Regions from separate parts of the Pseudoalteromonas sp. S4741 genome, predicted to be linked through region 3. Evidence: predicted binding sites of a transcription regulator. Region 3 holds the regulator's gene; each other region holds the start of a gene.

Region 1 (6,012 bases), on a different contig from region 3:
TATCAAAAGCAATAAGCTCAGAAGGACATACAAATGTGAAATCTAGAGGGTAGAAAAAGATTACTGCTTTTTTACCTTTGATTTTTTCGTGAAGGTTATAGCTATCTACAATCTCACCGTTACCTAGAACAGCTGCAGCGGTAAAGTCTGGTGCCTGACGGCCTACTAATACACCCATTTTATTCTCCAAATATTTTGAGTTTATTGTCAATTGCTTACGCAATACTGATTACTAATATGGGCACTAATTTTAAAATTACAATAGCAACCATATTTAATTAAACATTATTCTATGGCTATCAAAAATAAATTAACAATCGTATTTATAGATAGCACCGTTCTAAAATAGCGAACGCTTGATAAATGGACTGATTTTTAATCATAAAAAAACCTGCTTTAAGCAGGTTCTTTTTACTAATCCATAATATCGCTAGGCATATCACCGCGAATATGTTGCCATATTTCACCGGTTTGATGACCATATTTACGCATCATGAATATTGCACCATCGTGCTCTTTATTCTCAGCAAGCTTAGTTAAGTCTTTATAAAACTGGCGTGCAAGCTCGCGAGTGCGAGGATCTGAAAAGTAATGACAGCCAATCTTAGAATAAAAACCTTTAAAGCCATTAAGGATGAGCACATAAATGCGATTGTTACCGGCAACAGCTAATTCATGATGAACTTTATAATCATAATCTGCAAACGCTTGCGCGCTGTCTTCTAATTCATCGCTTTGTGATAAAATTTCGATAACACGCTCTGGTGCAAGTTTTATAGCTGCACGGGTATAAATTGCGCTGATATTAGTACGTGCTGAGAGTAACTGATCGGTTAGCTCTGGCATTTTATCTTCATCTAAACGTGCCAGTGTTTCAAGGATATTTAATCCTGAGGTTTCCCAAAAGTTATTAACGCGAGTAGGTTTACCATGTTGTATTGTTAACCAACCGTCTCTGGCTAATCGCTGTAATACTTCTCGTAATGTGGTTCTAGTAACACCAATTAACTCCGAGAGTTCACGCTCAGCTGGCAGAATTGAACCTGGAGGGAAATCACCATTCCAGATTGACTCTACTATGTATTCCTCAGCAAATCCTGCTGGGCTTTTCGCTTTAAAAATTCTCATTCAATTCCTACTCGAATTAATTCACATCACATCGCTACATACGATTAACTGACTGATTGTACCAGACAAGCCACAACTAACAAGTAAAGTAAGTTAAATTACCTAGGTATGTGATTAAAAAGGCAACTTTACTTGTATGATTCGCTAGTTTTACCGATAGGTTTTAAACACAATATGAATGCCAACCTATTATTCATACCAAACACTTTGACTATTATTATTTAGTTGTTTACACCCTCTATAAGCTGGACTAAGTTAATGACATTAACCAGACTATTAAACGCCTTCCTAGGGAAGAATCATGCAACAGAGTGTCCCATCTGCAATATTTATAAATTTTTTAGGTAAAGCACCTCAATGGTATAAATACACCATTATTGCATTTTTAATAATTAACCCGCTGCTGTTTCAATTAAACCCTTATTTGTCTGGCTGGGTACTGGTTATTGAGTTTATTTTTACACTGGCCATGGCGCTCAAGTGTTACCCACTGCAACCTGGTGGTCTACTTGCCATTGAGGCACTATTAATTGGTATGACATCAACCATGCAAGTTGAACATGAAATAGCACAAAACCTAGATGTGCTTTTATTACTTATTTTTATGGTTGCCGGTATTTATTTCATGAAAGATCTGCTGCTGTATATTTTTACCAAGTTAGTGGTTTCAGTAAGAAGTAAGACCGTTTTATCGCTTGCCTTTGCAATAGCTGCTGCGTTTTTATCAGCTTTTTTGGATGCCCTGACTGTAATGGCGGTTGTTATTGCGGTGGCCATGGGCTTTTATAGTATTTATCACAAGGTGGCTTCAGGAAAAGATTTTATCAGTGAGCACGATATTAACGATGATAACCAAGTAAAAGAGGTAAACCGTCAAGAGCTTGAAGAGTTTCGTGCTTTTTTACGTAATTTACTCATGCATGCCTCGATTGGGACCGCACTTGGCGGCGTGTGTACTATGGTTGGTGAACCACAAAACTTAATTATTGCAGAGCGAGCAAGTTGGCTATTTGGTGAGTTCTTTTTAAGAATGCTGCCCGTTTCTTTACCCGTGCTTTTTGCGGGCTTATTAACAACCTTTTTATTAGAAAAAACAAAAACCTTTGGCTATGGGGCAAAACTGCCAGAAACCATTCATGCTATTTTAAAAAACCATGCACAAACACTTGATAAAAAACGCACCAAACGCGATAGAGTTAACCTCACAATTCAAGCACTTATCGCTATCTGGTTAATTACTGGCTTAGCGTTACATTTAGCAACCGTGGGCTTAATTGGTTTATCGGTCATTATTTTAGCCACGTCGTCGGCCGGCATAATAGAAGAGCACCAACTCGGTAAAGCCTTTGAAGAAGCCCTCCCCTTCACGGCACTACTTTGTGTATTTTTTAGTGTGGTTGCAGTAATCATCGATCAACAACTCTTTACTCCTGTGATTACTTGGGTACTAACATTTGAAGGGCACTTACAATTGGTGATGTTTTTTATCGCTAACGGATTGCTTTCAATGGTCAGTGATAATGTATTTGTCGGCACTGTATATATAAATGAAGTTGCTGCAGCTCTGAAAGCTGGTCAAATAACTCGAGACCAATTTGATTTACTTGCAGTGGCGATAAACACCGGCACAAACTTACCCAGCGTGGCCACCCCTAATGGTCAAGCTGCTTTCTTATTCTTACTGACATCAACACTAGCTCCCGTGTTACGCCTATCTTACGGTCGAATGGTGTATATGGCTTTACCTTACACTTTTGTGCTTACCTTTGTTGGGTTAAGCGCGACTTATTTTGGCTTGAGTGAAATAACCAGTTTGTTTTATGACTGGGGGATAATACAACACCACATCCCTGTAGCGAATTCTGGGCATTAAGAACTTCCCCGACTTTGAGGAGCTAGGAAATTTCATAGCTCCTCCCTTTTACTTGCTCCGCTGTTTATCCTACGTCATAATCTAAGCCCTTATTTAAATACGGATTTGTTATGAACTGGCTTGCTAATCTAAGTACTCAACGTACACCTTGGTTATTATTCAGTGGGATTGTTTTTCTACTTGAAGTTACTGCACTTTTCTTTCAATACAACATGGGGTTAGCGCCATGTATTATGTGTATTTACCAGCGCACCGCAGTATTAGGTCTACTTTTTGCGGGTATTATTGGCGCCAGTAAACCAAACAATCTCGCAGTACGTATTGTTGCCTATACAACATGGGGGATTTCAAGTGTATGGGGGTTACTAATAGCTCGTGAACACATTGAAATGCAAACAACCACTGACCCCTTTGCATTTAGCTGTGAGTTTGAGCCGAATTTTCCAGAGTTTATGCCATTACATCATTGGATACCGCAATTTTTTGAGGCAACCGGTGATTGCGGAAACATAGATTGGCAATTTGCTAGCTTAAGTATGCCAGCATGGATGGAAATTATTTTTGTACTCTTTACCGCCACACTGTTTATATTAGTGGCCAGTCGATTAATTACTAAAAAGTCACTTTAATATGTTTACTTTTTTTTCAAGCCAAGTTGATGAGCTTAAACACTTAAAAGTTCGTCAACGACAAACTGTTATAGCGATCTCGTTAAGTATGCTCTCTCCTAGTGACAGAGTGTTAATGCGTATTGTGAAGCTTATGCTACTAAGCCCATTTTTTTTAATATTTACCCTTTTTGAAGGATGGCTACTAGTGCCCTTTTTAATTGTGGCTGGTTTAAGCTACCCGCTACTAACCGCCCCCGTAGATGTTAATTTTGCTAAAAAGCACCTTGGTGCTGCCTTAAAACAGTTTGATCAGGGCGCATAGCGCCCTTTTAAGTTAAAACGCCACCTTTCCATTAAGTTTGGCTAGCATTTTTTTACCCACCCCTTTTACTTTAGCTAGATCTTCAAGTGATGCGAAATCACCATTAGCTTCTCTATAATCGATAATTGCCTGTGCCTTTTTCTTACCGACACCTGGTAACTTGATTAACTGTTTTAAATCAGCAGTATTAATATTAACCATGGCTGATTGCATCTGCTCTGATTGCATCTGCTCTGATAGCATATCGCTTTGCGCAAAGGTGGTACCCATAGGTAATAAACATAAAGCAGCTGCTAACGAGATTATTTTAATTAATTTCATACTATTTCCTTTTGCGTTCCTACATGAACATTCATTGATTACTTACACCCAGCACTTTTAAATAACGTTGTGGTTACTAAGTACTAACGGTAACAATCACTCCTTGCGACTCCTTTACTGCAACGCGTTATAAAGTGACTTAATAAATAAAGTAGAGTTACTCTTTATTGTCAACCAAGCTGCAGATAAACTAAGGCTAAAGCTTGCAAAACCGCGCGCAAGCTTGTACTGTATATAAAAACAGTAATCTAATGATTTAAAATAATCATATTGCCACGTAAGTAAGCAGGAGAAATCATGGCTGTTGTTGTTAAATATGTTGTAGAACGAAACGGAGTCGAGCGCATGACGTTTACTACTAAAAAAGAAGCTGATGCCTATGACAAAATGCTCGATATTGCCGAGTCACTAGAACTCATGCTTGAAAAAGTAGATGTGCCACTAAGTGAACAACAAGTTGAGTCGCTTGCACTTGAGATTGCGAAAAGTAAAGACGACTTTATGGCGGTACTTAAGGGGGCTAAAGAAGTACCTGCAAAAGCTAAAAAAGCAAAGTCAGATAACGTTGCTGATATAAAAGATAAAGCAGCGAGCTAATCTAAAAAATAGTATGCAGCTTATAAGCCGCACTACTAATTTATGAAACTGAATTCGTGATTCGTATTCAGTTTTTTTATGCCTTTAAGTAATAATAACAAGAAGCGAGTAAGACATCACAATTTGCTATTGTTACAAGTCAGTCAATAAAAAATGCCAACCAGTTAAACTGGTTGGCATTTTTTTAAACCAAAACTTTACGTTAGCTAATCACTTACAATGACGATTCAACTTCATCAAACAGATCAGTAATTTCTTTTTTCGGTTCAGCTGTCACAAGGCTTCCTACCACAATAGCAATACTCGCTAAAATGAAGCCTGGGACGATTTCGTAAATTACACTGCTTAAGCTCTCACCATTAATGGTAATAGGCGCATAAATCCATACAAGCACTGTTAAAGCACCAATAACCATACCGCTAATAGCCCCTTTTAAGTTCATACGTTTCCAGTAAAGGCTAAATAAGACAAGTGGACCAAATGCAGCACCAAAACCAGCCCACGCGTTGCTAACTAAATCAAGTATTGAACTATTACGGTCATACGCTAGGTAAATAGCAAATAACGCAACCAGTATTACGCTAATACGCCCTACTAATACCAGCTCAGTTTGCGAGGCATCACGGTTTAAGTAAATCTTGTAGAAGTCTTCAGTTAACGAACTTGAACACACCAATAATTGCGATGAAATCGTACTCATAATCGCAGCTAAAATAGCAGCCAGTAGGAAACCTGCAATTAACGGGTGGAAAATTAATTCAGCCAATACCAAGAAAATTGTTTCTTTATCGGCAATTGGCATTTGATTTTCAATCATATATGCAGCACCGAATAAACCGGTAAATACTGCACCAATGGCAGATAAGGTCATCCAAGACATACCAATACGACGCATGGTTGGCATTTCTTTTACTGAACGAACAGACATGAAACGAACAATAATATGAGGCTGACCAAAGTAACCTAAACCCCATGCCATTGCAGAAATAATAGCAATGGTAGAACCACCAGCAAACCAGTCAAGCATACTTAAAGAATGAATTTCGCTTGCTTTAGGCGAGCTTAGTAACTGCTGATAATTTGCATTTGCTAAGGTATCCAGAAATGGTTGGTCAAGCATCATATAAGTGGCAATTGGCACTGCTAACAACGAAATAAAC
Region 2 (6,012 bases), on a different contig from region 3:
CATAAAGAATAGCAAAGAATCAACATTATTGAATAACATTTACCCTTTGCTTAATTTCATTAGTAAGGCATTGGATTATTTCTAAATATGATATCAATCGCTGATAACACGTCATCGCTCAGTGTTAGATCAAACGCATCAATGTCTTCCTTTAATTGCGCCATAGTAGTGGCACCAATGATAGATGATGTCACTCCATCAACTTGATTACACCAAGCCAGCGCTAATTGAGCTGGGGTGATAGCGTGTGCATGGGCAAGTTCAACATACTCTTTGGACGCCTGTTGTGATTGTGGCGTATCACGAAAAATACCGTTACGCTGCATAAATGTCCAGCGGGAGCCTTCAGGGCGTGCTCCATTTAGGTATTTACCGGTTAATAGCCCTGCGGCCAATGGTGACCAAGGTAAATAAGCAATATCTTCATGTACACATTGTTCTATTAAATAAGGCCAATCTTTGGCATGTACTAGGCTAAACTCGTTTTGGATAGACACCATTTTTGGCAAGTTATGCTCTTTTGCTAAATTTAAAAATTGGCTAATTCCCCAAGGCGTATCATCAGAAAGCCCACAATGCTTAATTTTTCCTGCTTTAACACACGCATCTAACCCCTCTAAAATATCAAGCATATCAGCGGTGTGTTGTTTTGCATCTACCTCGGTAAATTTAAGCATACCAGGCCATTGCCTAGCAAAGTGAGGGGTACGGCGATTTGGCCAGTGTAGCTGGTATAAATCAATATAGTCGGTTTGTAGGCGTTTTAGAGAATGATCAACCGCATCAATAACAGCTTGGCGGGTAATATTGCCGCCATCACGTACCCAAGAAAGTCCATTCCCTGCAATTTTAGTTGCAATAACAATGTCTTTTCGTTTTTGTGAATTACGTGCTATCCAATTGCCTATAATTTCTTCTGTTTTACCGTAGGTATCGGGAGAGGGAGGAACAGCATACATTTCTGCTGTATCAATAAAGTTCACACCCTGCTCAAGCGCATAGGCTATCTGTTGGTCGGCATCATGTTGGGTGTTTTGTACTCCCCAGGTCATGCTACCTAAACACACTCTTGAAACGCTAACACCACTACTGCCTAATTGACTATATTGCATTGCTAATCCTAATTATTCGGTTTGAGAGTTTGCTTTTAAAGCCGATAACAATGGCTCAGTGATCGTGGCTTTTTGGCCTGTTTTAAAGTCAAACATCACCACTTTTGACATGCCGGTGGTTGTTATCGCGTTTTGCGCATGACTAAACACACTGTAGTTCATTACAAATCGGTCAGATTTAATATCACTAATGGTAATACCTACGCTCAATGTGTCGGGAAAGGTAACTGGACGCTTATAGCGAATATTATTTTCACTGATCACAGGCCCCGTGGCTTTAGCATTAATAGTATCAAATAAATTTAATTTATTTAAAAAATCGATTCTGGCTATTTCAAAATAACGCAGGTAAACACAGTTATTAACATGCTGTAGGGCATCCATATCGCCCCATGCCACAGTGATATCGGTATGAATAGGGTGTTGTTGTTTAAACGTTTCCATGTATTTATTGCTCTTAGTTTTAAAGCATTTAGATTAGCAATATGGTCGGATGAGCTCAAGGGAATTATAACTAGGGGTAGAGCTACTCTGTATTGCCCTCATGGATGTAAATAAGGGACGTAAGCAGGACATGGAAGCTTTGCGCCTTTTTTATTTAAACAATTAGGCTATAAACCTCGCGCCGCGAGTAAACTGCCTCAGATTGAACAAACCTTAACCTTAAAAAAACAACAGTGCTAAATAAAAACCCTTGAGTAAAAATTGTACCTCTTTAAATTCATGGCTATAGTAACTATTAACACACAAGGAGATAACTATGCAGAATATAATTAATTGGTTATTGGCATGCACCGTTTTTATAGCGTCGTTTACTTGTTACGCTATGGGTAATGAGGCTGGGGCAATTGTTTTGATTTTATTAGGCTTTTCTTTAGAAATTTTATTTTGGATGTATTGTTTTAATAAGCCAAAGAAAAGTAAACGCTCTTTTTAAGCAATAACATGCTTGCTAATTAAAAGTGATTCCACAATAATGGCTGTATAAATAAACAGTTGTTATTGTGTGATGAAAAAGTTTATTCATATAGATATGGACTGCTTTTATGCGGCCGTAGAAATGCGCGACAATCCTAAGCTTGCAAGCTTACCGCTGGCAATTGGCGGAAATAGTCGTCGTGGAGTGCTCTCTACCGCTAACTATATTGCTAGAGAGTATGGGGTGCGCTCTGCTATGTCTAACTATCATGCCAAACAGCTTTGCCCTGACTTAGTTATTGTGCCTGGCAGAATGGCTGTTTATAAACAAGTATCAACTCAAATCCGCGCCATTTTTAACCGCTATACTGACCTTGTAGAACCTCTTTCGCTTGATGAAGCATATTTAGATGTAACTCACAGTACTGCTTTTAAGGGCAGTGCAACGTTAATTGCAAAGCAAATTCGTACCGATATTTTTAATACCACAGGACTGACTGCATCTGCAGGTATTGCCCCAATAAAGTTTATTGCCAAAATAGCCAGTGATGAAAATAAGCCTAATGGGCAATTTGTGGTATTGCCTGAGCAGGTTGACTCGTTTTTAGCCCAATTGCCATTAGGTAAAATTCCAGGAGTGGGTAAAGTAACTCTAGAAAAGCTTAATTTAAAAGGGTTATACACGGGGCAAGATGTGCGCGAAAAAGGGGCTAATTGGATGCAACAGCATGTGGGTAATTTTGGTGTGTCGTTATATCAAAAGTGCATGGGTGAGCATATAGGGCGAGTTTCAACTGAGCGGATTCGTAAGTCATTGAGTGTGGAACATACTTATGAATACAACAAAAACAGCCTAGATGAATGCCTTGAACAATTACCGCAACTGTTAGATGAACTCGTGGTTCGATTAAATAAACAGCAACTACAACATAAAATTAATAAATTAAGTGTTAAAGTTAAATTTGCTAATTTTGTAGTGACCTCAGCAGATCAAGCTGCGCATCAATTAAACACGGCTATTTTTAAAGAGTTACTCGCCAAAGCCTATCAACGTGGATTACAACAACCGGTGCGCTTATTAGGAATTGGCGTGGGTATTAAAAACCAACCAGAGCATAATTTACAGCTTAGTATTTTAGATGTGTAAAACGCGTAACTCCAAGTTGCCAGTAAGTAAGCAGGTTATCGCAGTACACTGGTTATAAATTGCTAAATAAATAATAATAGGGACTACGTTTTCTAACAGGATCCTTTTTTATGGCATATCCAAAAGCAGTACTGGCTAAGCCGGTAAGTGCAAGCCTAGATTGTACATCGCATGATGCACTTATTATTATCAGCAACGACTTTTCTCATTTACCAAATACGCCACTGCGTGATGCAATTTTAGACCAAGCCCAAGTAGACTCTCGCATAGGCAATCAAGTCACCTTGTTAGTGATTGCCGGTAAACGTGTCGTGTTAGCGCCAACAGGCCCTTTAAACAGAGATTATGACGACGTTCGTCGTTATTTTGATGCAGCCAAATTAGCCATTAATGAGGCAAAAGCATCAGGTAGTGTTAACCCTGCTATTTATTTACCCGCTTTAAATACGGATAGCCGTTATCAACATGCTCTTGAAGTGGCTTACTTAGGCGCATGCCAAGCATTATGGCAACCCCTAGAAGCGCGTGAGTTTCATGGTCATGGTATTGAACCTATTACTCAAATAGGCTTAATTGATGCCAATGAGCAAACAATCAAAGCAGTCAATGCATTAGCTGCGGGGCAATATGCCGCACGTGATTTATGTGGCACCGAGCCTGAACGCATGGCCCCGCCACGTTTTGCTGATTATTGTACTGAGTTATTTGAAAACAGTGCGGTGAGCGTTGATGTGATTGATGATTTAGCTGCCATTGATAAGCATTACCCCATGCTAAGTACCGTTGCTCGTGCATCGTATGCGGTAGAGCGTCATCATCCACGCGTTGTTAAACTTGAATACGTGCCTGAGGGCGAAGTAACCCGAACACTGATGTTTGTTGGTAAAGGTTTAGTCTATGACACGGGCGGTGCAGATTTAAAAGTCGGTGGTTTTATGGCGGGCATGAGCCGCGATAAAGGCGGTGCGGCCTCGGTTGCTGGATTTATGAAAGCAGTAGCCGATTATCAGCCTAAAGGGGTTAAAGTGATTGCCTTTTTAGCGGTTGTACGTAACTCTATTGGTTCAGATTGTTTTGTCCCTGATGAAATAATTACTAGCCGTGAAGGTGTGCGAGTACGTATTGGTAATACCGATGCCGAAGGGCGTTTAGCTATGGGGGATTTACTTAGTGAAATGAAAGATTTAGCTAAAAACGAAATAAATCCAACGTTGTTTACAGTGGCAACCTTAACAGGGCACGCTGCGCGCGCTATGGGGCCTTATGGCGCATATGTTGAGAATGGGCCCGCGCGTAGTGCTAATATTTCACGCCAATTAGCCGATTGTGGTGATTTATGGGCTGACGGTGCTGAAGTGTCGCGTTCACGCCGTGAAGATTATGATTTTATAAAACCACGCACTTTAGCTGACGATGTGCTTTCTAGTAATAATGCAGCTTCTGCTGTCACAGCGCGCGGCCATCAATTCCCTATGGCATTTTTAGCTGTGGTAGGTGGATTAGATAAGCATGGCAGTGAATCTACTTTACCACTTCCTTATGTACATATGGATATTGCTGGTAGTGGCGTTGAAGGCGGCGACTGGCAACATGGTAAACCAACTGCAGCGTCAGTAAGCAGTTTATTTGCCCGCTATTGTTTATAATTTTCTATAAATAATCCTAAAAAGCCCTGAAAATCAGGGCTTTTTAATTGGTGGAAGATATTTATTATCCGGAGTTCAGGTTAACTAAGCTTAAAGCGCGATACCACGCTTGATAACTCAACACTGCTTTGTTTGAGTTTGTCGCTAGCGCGAGTTAAATCTTTAGTGTTACCCAATGATTGCTTTGTAGATTGTGATAAATCATTAATTCTTAAATTCACCTCGTCTGCGGCTGATGTTTGCTGCTCTGTGGCGCGAGCAATTTGGCCGTTCATATCGGTGATCACCGATACCAGCCTGTCTATTTCATCAAGTGATGCATTAGCAAAAGAGGCTTGTTCAACCGTAGAAATAGAAATCTCTTGGCTAGATTTTACCGCTTCAACTGCAGCTTTAGCCCCTTCTTGCAGCTTGGCTATCATAGCTTGAATTTCATCCGTGCTTTTACCTGTCCGGCTGGCAAGTGTTCTTACTTCGTCGGCTACAACTGCAAAGCCTCTTCCATGTTCACCTGCTCTTGCAGCTTCAATAGCTGCGTTTAGCGCTAACAGATTGGTTTGTTCAGCAATGCTTCTAATAACATCAAGTACCGAGCCAATATTATTACTCTCTTGAGCAAGTTCGGCGGTCACTTTGCTGACAGTTTCTATATTACTAGAAAGGGTTTCAATGGCGGTAATGGTTTTCGACACTACATTTTTACCCGTTGATGCATTACTAGCAGCATCATTTGCGGCTTGCTCAGCAGCTTCGGCATTACGGCTAACATCATGAATTTGATGAGTCATTTGCTCCATTGCCGCGGCTACTTGGCTGCTACTGTCGTTTTGAAGCTCAATAAACGACTGGCTGGTTTTGCTAGAATCATCGACTGCATGGGCATGCTCGTTTACATCGTTTGCGCTTTTGGCAACCAGCACCAAAGACTCCCTAATTTTAGAGACAAATAAATTAAATGATCTCGACAGTTGAGATATTTCATCATTGCCATTTTCGTTAAGAGTACGAGTTAAATCCCCCTCACCTTGAGAGATATCTTTCATCATTTCTGCTGCTAAACGGGTCGGCGTTAAAATACTGTGACCAATAAAGTAGCTAAAAAGTACGACAACGACGAGCATAATCATTACATTGATAACGATAATAGTACGTTGCTGCGAAAAGGCACTGTCTATAGTATCGAGGTAAA
Region 3 (6,012 bases):
AAAATCAAGCGATTAGTTATTTGCACGCGTGTGAAAACAGCCGCGAATTTTCATTTAAAGGGTATTTAGCGCAGCAAACGGCAATGCATCCACAGCTAAAAACATTTACTTGGTTTAATCAAGGTGGCGAGGAGTGTGATTTCACTGGGCTAATGGATTTAACGGTGCTTGAGGCATCATTACCTATTAGCGAAGGGGCATTTTATTTGTGTGGACCAGCATCATTTATGGCTTACGTAAAAGGCCAGCTACTTGATTTAGGTGTGCAAAGCTCAAACATTCACTACGAAATATTTGGACCACACCAAGCGTTATAGGTTAATTAAAAGCGTGTGTTACACGCTTTTAATTTAAACTTACAGCTTTTTACTATTTGTGTTAGCAGCATAAGCTTGTTGTTGCCAAGCATTAAATAGCTTTTGTTGTTTAGCTGAAATTTTTAAACCATACGTTTTTTGCATGTAAGCGTACGCATCGGCAATGCGTTTACGTGCATGAACAGGCGGTTCAACAACACGTTGTTTAAAATTAACTTTAACCTCACAGCGACCATATTGCGTCGCGTTTTGGGCTAACATACCAAAGCGGTAGTTTGAGCGATCGGCATTAATTTCACCGATTGCAGGGGCTAAATTGTTTATATCGGCTTCCATCAAGCGAAACTTAGCGCTAACTTTGCGGCAATTATTACGCCCACCATCTTGCCAGCATTGTAACTGGTGACCAAATTCCCATGCAGGGACAATATGTTCCCATTCAATTCGCAATGCACGTTGATTTACTTTGCCTGAGCGGGTTAGTGTGTTGCGAGGCACGTAGCCACAATGGGTAGGGTCGGGTACTAACTTTTTGCCTTGTTTTTTTATATCGCAACCACAATAAATACTTTTAGCGTTTTCGGGAAGGGTATTAATTAAGTGCTTTTTGGCACTCGAAAACCGCGTAAATTGTTCGCCAATTGCTGAAAAACAAGCACAGCAAGCCAACAAAGCTAAAATAAACCGAATCATATCCATCACATACGTGAACTACAGGAGCGGCTAGTTTAAGGCCTAGAATAAAAAAGTAAACTGTCGCCGGCATGCTTTAATTTTAATTTGCGTATTTTGTGTAGGGCGTTTTTTAGGAGTAAATAGTGGGTAATATTCAGAGGCTAACGCTAAAAACGCGTTAATGCAGTGATTCTTGCGTTGTTGATTTGGTATAACGGTAAAACTGCGTTAAAGTTTGCAATGAAATTAATAGAGGGTAAAAACGAGATAATGTCGGAAATTCAATTTTTAAATGTAGATCTAGAGCTTGAGTCAAAGCAAGATATTAGCGTATTAGTTGCTGATTTAAAAAAGGTCGCAACTATTTTACATTATGATAAAGACGAATACCGTCAACTTGCTCGCATTGAGGTTGCAGGTGAAATAACCACGCCAGATAAAGCGATTAATCACTTGTGCGAGTTAATCGAGTCGTGTTCACGCAATGCATTAAAGCAATGGTTGAGTTGTTCACGCAGAACATTCGATATGGGTTTTGAGTCTGGCACTTCGCCAAAATGCTTTAACCAAGCTTTACATGCAGATACCTTGTTACGTATATCTGCAATTGGTGCAGGCGTGGAAATTACTATTTACCCTCTCGAAAAGTAATTTAACCTCAACCTTGGTTAACAGATTTACTAGCCTTTTCGCTCTACTACGGCTGCGGTCATACGTGATACGCAGCAAAGCTCATTGCGGCTATTGGTTATTTTAATATCCCAAACCGAGCTGCGTTTGCCGATATGATAAGCTCTCGCTGTGGCCGTTAATGTGCCATTGCGTGATGCCTTTAAATGACTTGCACTGATCTCTTGGCCAACACAATAAAACCGATTGAAATCAACCACAAAATTAGCGGCATAACTTGCTACTGTTTCAGCAAGTACCACATTTGCACCACCATGAACGATACCCATAGGGTTATGATGCTCTGGAATTGCCGGCATAGTTGCCACTAAGTAGTCATCACCAATTTCACTGATCTCTATTCCCATGGTTTTCATGAGTGTCCCTTGGCCTGTAATACCTTGATCTAATTGCTTACAAAACTCTAATGTAATCGGTTGATGCCAAATACTCATGCTAGCTCCTTGGATAAGTAATCGAGAATTAAAATTTATTAATATGATAATGCGTTGCTAATAATTACATTTATTACCCTGCTTTTAAAGTAGGTTATTGTTTGATGATAACGGCATATAAGGCATTAATTTATATTTGCGATTTTTAAATAACTGTATATACTCACAGTTAATTGTACTGTATGGAAAACCAGTTGTATGCGACCATTAACGAAACGCCAAGCGCAAATACTCGAACTCATTAAAGTGTTTATTAAAGACACTGGTATGCCTCCTACACGTGCCGAAATTGCACAAACACTGGGTTTTAAAAGTGCAAATGCTGCAGAAGAACACTTAAAAGCATTGGCCAAAAAAGGTGTTATTAAAATGAAGCCAGGCGCGAGTCGCGGAATTCAGCTTGTTGAAGAAGAGGAGCCAGAGCAGTTAGGCTTACCTTTAATTGGCAGGGTGGCTGCCGGTGAGCCAATATTGGCGCAACAGCATGTAGAAAGCCACTGTAAAATTGACCCTTTAATGTTTAAACCTGCGGCCGATTTTTTATTGCGTGTTAACGGTATGAGTATGAAAGACATTGGTATTATGGATGGTGATTTACTTGCTGTGCATAAAACCCAAGTTGCCGAAAATGGACAAGTTATTGTTGCCCGTGTTGACGACGATGTAACCGTGAAGCGTTTAGAAAAAGCGGGCAGAAAAGTACTCTTACATGCTGAAAATGATGAGTTTTCAGCTATTGAGGTTGATTTAGAAAATGAGTCGTTCAATATTGAAGGCTTAGCGGTAGGTGTTATTCGTAACGCTGACTGGATGTAGTATTAAAGCATAATTTAGCGCTTAATGGTGATTAGGCGCTGGGTTTGTTAGTAGCACAATGTCTAACTTATCAAATGTATGACTATATGATGTTAAGTGCTCCCCCTATCATAAATAAAATCACTAAATACTTTATAAATAAACAAATTTACTCTGCTTTTTTAAGTTAACAATTTTTTTATATTTCTATCCTGTAATTTCAATACACCCCTTACTAAACCTGACTCTTAGATTAATTGCCTGACTGGTTGCTATTTTTTAACTGCGCATTTTAAAAAATTCACCTTGTCTATTTTTCATACTTACCTTGCTTATTGTTTATTTTTTAACTAGTTATTAAAGAGCTGGAATAAAAATAACTCACAGCTTAGTCGTTTTGAGAACACACATTTACTAAATCCAGCACCCTTATAAAAAATAAAAATAACGAATAGGCGTTTAAGCCGTATGCCTCTTCGCTTTGCGTCAGCAATAGCATCAAAGGAGCCGTCACATGGGTAAGCTGAGTTCTTCCTTGTGGCTTATATTGTTTGTTTTTTCGCAGAATGTGCTTGCTAATAGCCAATATAATATGCGTAAAGGCGTAACCGATATAAGTAATAATGTATACCAACTGCACATGACTATTTTTTTAATATGTTGTGTGATTGGGGTGATCGTGTTTGCCATTATGTTTTGGGCACTCATTCATCATCGCAAATCTAAAGGGGCTGTCCCTGCCCAATTCCATGAAAGCACCAAAGTAGAAATACTGTGGACTGCGATCCCTTTTGTCATATTAATTGTTATGGCCATTCCTGCGACTAAAACCTTAATTGCCATGGAGGATGCCAGCAAAGCTGATCTCACCATTAAAATTACAGGCTCACAGTGGAAGTGGCATTACGAGTATATGGGGGAGGACGTTGAGTTTTATTCCATGCTAGCTACCCCTCAAAATGAAATAACCAACCTTGCTGATAAAAACCCGAATTATTTACTCGAGGTCGATAAACCGCTGGTACTACCAATTAATCAAAAAGTACGTTTTTTAATGACTTCAGATGATGTTATTCACTCATGGTGGGTGCCTGACTTTGCCGTTAAAAAAGATGCAAACCCTGGGTTTATTAACGAAACATGGACCAATATTAATGAGGTTGGTACTTACCGTGGGCAGTGTGCAGAGCTTTGCGGTAAAGATCATGGTTTTATGCCTGTTGTGGTAGAAGCTAAAACAGAAGAAGACTTCAAAACGTGGTTAGCAGAGGCTAAACAAGCCAAGCAAAAAGCAGCTGAAGCAGACGCTGCGTTATTAGACCAAGTTGTACCAAAAGAAGAGCTGATGGCGCTTGGTGAGCAGGTTTATATGGCGAGCTGCGCGGCGTGCCATCAGCCAACAGGATTAGGCTTGCCGGGTGTTTTTCCGGCTCTTAAAGGCAGCCCAATAGTCATAGGTGATATCAAAGGGCATATAGATATTTTGCTCCATGGTAAACCAGGTACGGCTATGCAGTCTTTCGCAAAGCAATTATCAATCAAGCAAATAGCAGCTGTTATTACCTATAAACGCAACGCGTGGGGCAATGACACTGGTGATGTAATTCAACCGAGCGAGATACAAGCGGCACTGGATGCTGATGGGGAGGCTAAATAATGAGTAGCATTGCAGAACAACCTAATACCAATGAGGCTCATCATGCCCATCAACCTGCCACAGGCTTTAAGCGCTGGTTATTTACAACCAACCATAAAGATATAGGTAGCTTATATTTAATTTTTTCACTCACCATGTTTTTAATTGGTGGGGCAATGGCGATGGTTATTCGAGCTGAGTTATTTCAGCCGGGTTTACAACTGGTTGATCCTCACTTTTTTAATCAAATGACCACAGTGCATGGTTTAATAATGGTGTTTGGTGCGGTTATGCCAGCCTTTACCGGCTTGGCAAACTGGATGATCCCGCTAATGATTGGTGCGCCAGATATGGCCTTACCGAGAATGAATAACTGGAGCTTTTGGATTTTACCGTTTGCGTTTTTAATCCTATTAGCTTCATTATTTATGCCTGGTGGTGGCCCTGCATTTGGTTGGACCTTTTACGCGCCGCTTTCCACCACTTATAGTAACGACAACACAGCAATGTTTGTATTTGCTGTGCATATTATGGGTATTAGTTCGATTATGGGGGCCATTAATGTGGTGGTCACCATAGTAAATATGCGTGCTCCGGGTATGACGTGGATGAAGCTGCCGTTATTTGTGTGGACATGGTTGATCACGGCGTTTTTACTTATTGCAGTTATGCCGGTACTTGCTGGTGCAGTTACTATGGTGCTCACCGATAAATACTTCGCGACCAGTTTCTTTGATGCCGCTGGTGGTGGCGATCCGGTGATGTTCCAACATATTTTTTGGTTTTTTGGTCACCCTGAAGTTTATATTATGATTTTGCCTGCCTTTGGCATTATTTCTACGATTGTTCCCACCTTTTCACGTAAAAAACTATTTGGTTATGCCTCTATGGTGTATGCCACCTCCTCCATTGCCTTGTTGAGCTTTATTGTGTGGGCGCATCATATGTTTACCACTGGTATGCCCGTGGCGGGTGAGTTGTTTTTTATGTACGCGACTATGCTGATATCGGTACCTACCGGCGTAAAAGTATTTAACTGGGTAGCGACTATGTGGCGCGGGTCTATTAGCTTTGAAGTGCCAATGCTGTTTAGTATCGCATTTATTGTGTTGTTTACTTTAGGTGGTTTTTCGGGATTGATGCTAGCGATTACACCTGCCGATTTCCAATATCATGATACCTATTTTGTGGTTGCACACTTTCATTATGTACTCGTAACGGGCGCGGTGTTTTCTATTATGGCGGGGGCTTATTATTGGCTGCCAAAATGGACCGGAAACATGTTCAATATTACCTTAGCAAAATGGCATTTTTGGTTGTCGTTAATAAGTGTAAATGTGCTGTTTTTCCCAATGCATTTTGTGGGGTTAGCCGGTATGCCACGCCGTATTCCAGATTATGCGCTACAGTTTGCTGATTTTAACGCCATTATTAGTATAGGTGGGTTTGCCTTTGGTTTATCGCA

The links. Region 3 encodes LexA, which represses DNA repair genes until DNA is damaged. Its sites were predicted from a motif close to TACTGTATNNNNATACAGTA; they were not measured.
Region 1: CWC30_RS06640 (YebG family protein) is a predicted target of LexA. The motif match lies at 4,482-4,501, and genes of this name have one in related genera.
Region 2: dinB (DNA polymerase IV) is a predicted target of LexA. The motif match lies at 2,091-2,110, and genes of this name have one in related genera.

The regions. Positions count from the first base shown of each region.
Region 1 covers NZ_PNCN01000035.1:600-6,611, forward strand. The annotation lists gene CWC30_RS06610 (peroxiredoxin) at 1-178, opposite strand, end outside; gene fadR (fatty acid metabolism transcriptional regulator FadR) at 415-1,128, opposite strand; gene nhaB (sodium/proton antiporter NhaB) at 1,430-3,001, shown strand; gene dsbB (disulfide bond formation protein DsbB) at 3,112-3,630, shown strand; gene CWC30_RS06630 (DUF6170 family protein) at 3,632-3,934, shown strand; gene CWC30_RS06635 (ComEA family DNA-binding protein) at 3,947-4,255, opposite strand; gene CWC30_RS06640 (YebG family protein) at 4,553-4,852, shown strand; gene putP (sodium/proline symporter PutP) at 5,067-6,012, opposite strand, start outside.
Region 2 covers NZ_PNCN01000004.1:19,754-25,765, forward strand. The annotation lists gene CWC30_RS00520 (aldo/keto reductase) at 60-1,112, opposite strand; gene CWC30_RS00525 (acyl-CoA thioesterase) at 1,125-1,556, opposite strand; gene dinB (DNA polymerase IV) at 2,122-3,177, shown strand; gene CWC30_RS00535 (M17 family metallopeptidase) at 3,288-4,823, shown strand; gene CWC30_RS00540 (methyl-accepting chemotaxis protein) at 4,904-6,012, opposite strand, start outside.
Region 3 covers NZ_PNCN01000037.1:36,232-42,243, reverse strand. The annotation lists gene hmpA (NO-inducible flavohemoprotein) at 1-317, shown strand, start outside; gene CWC30_RS07175 (endonuclease) at 357-1,010, opposite strand; gene CWC30_RS07170 (hypothetical protein) at 1,263-1,643, shown strand; gene CWC30_RS07165 (PaaI family thioesterase) at 1,673-2,116, opposite strand; gene lexA (transcriptional repressor LexA) at 2,315-2,932, shown strand; gene coxB (cytochrome c oxidase subunit II) at 3,426-4,568, shown strand; gene ctaD (cytochrome c oxidase subunit I) at 4,568-6,012, shown strand, end outside.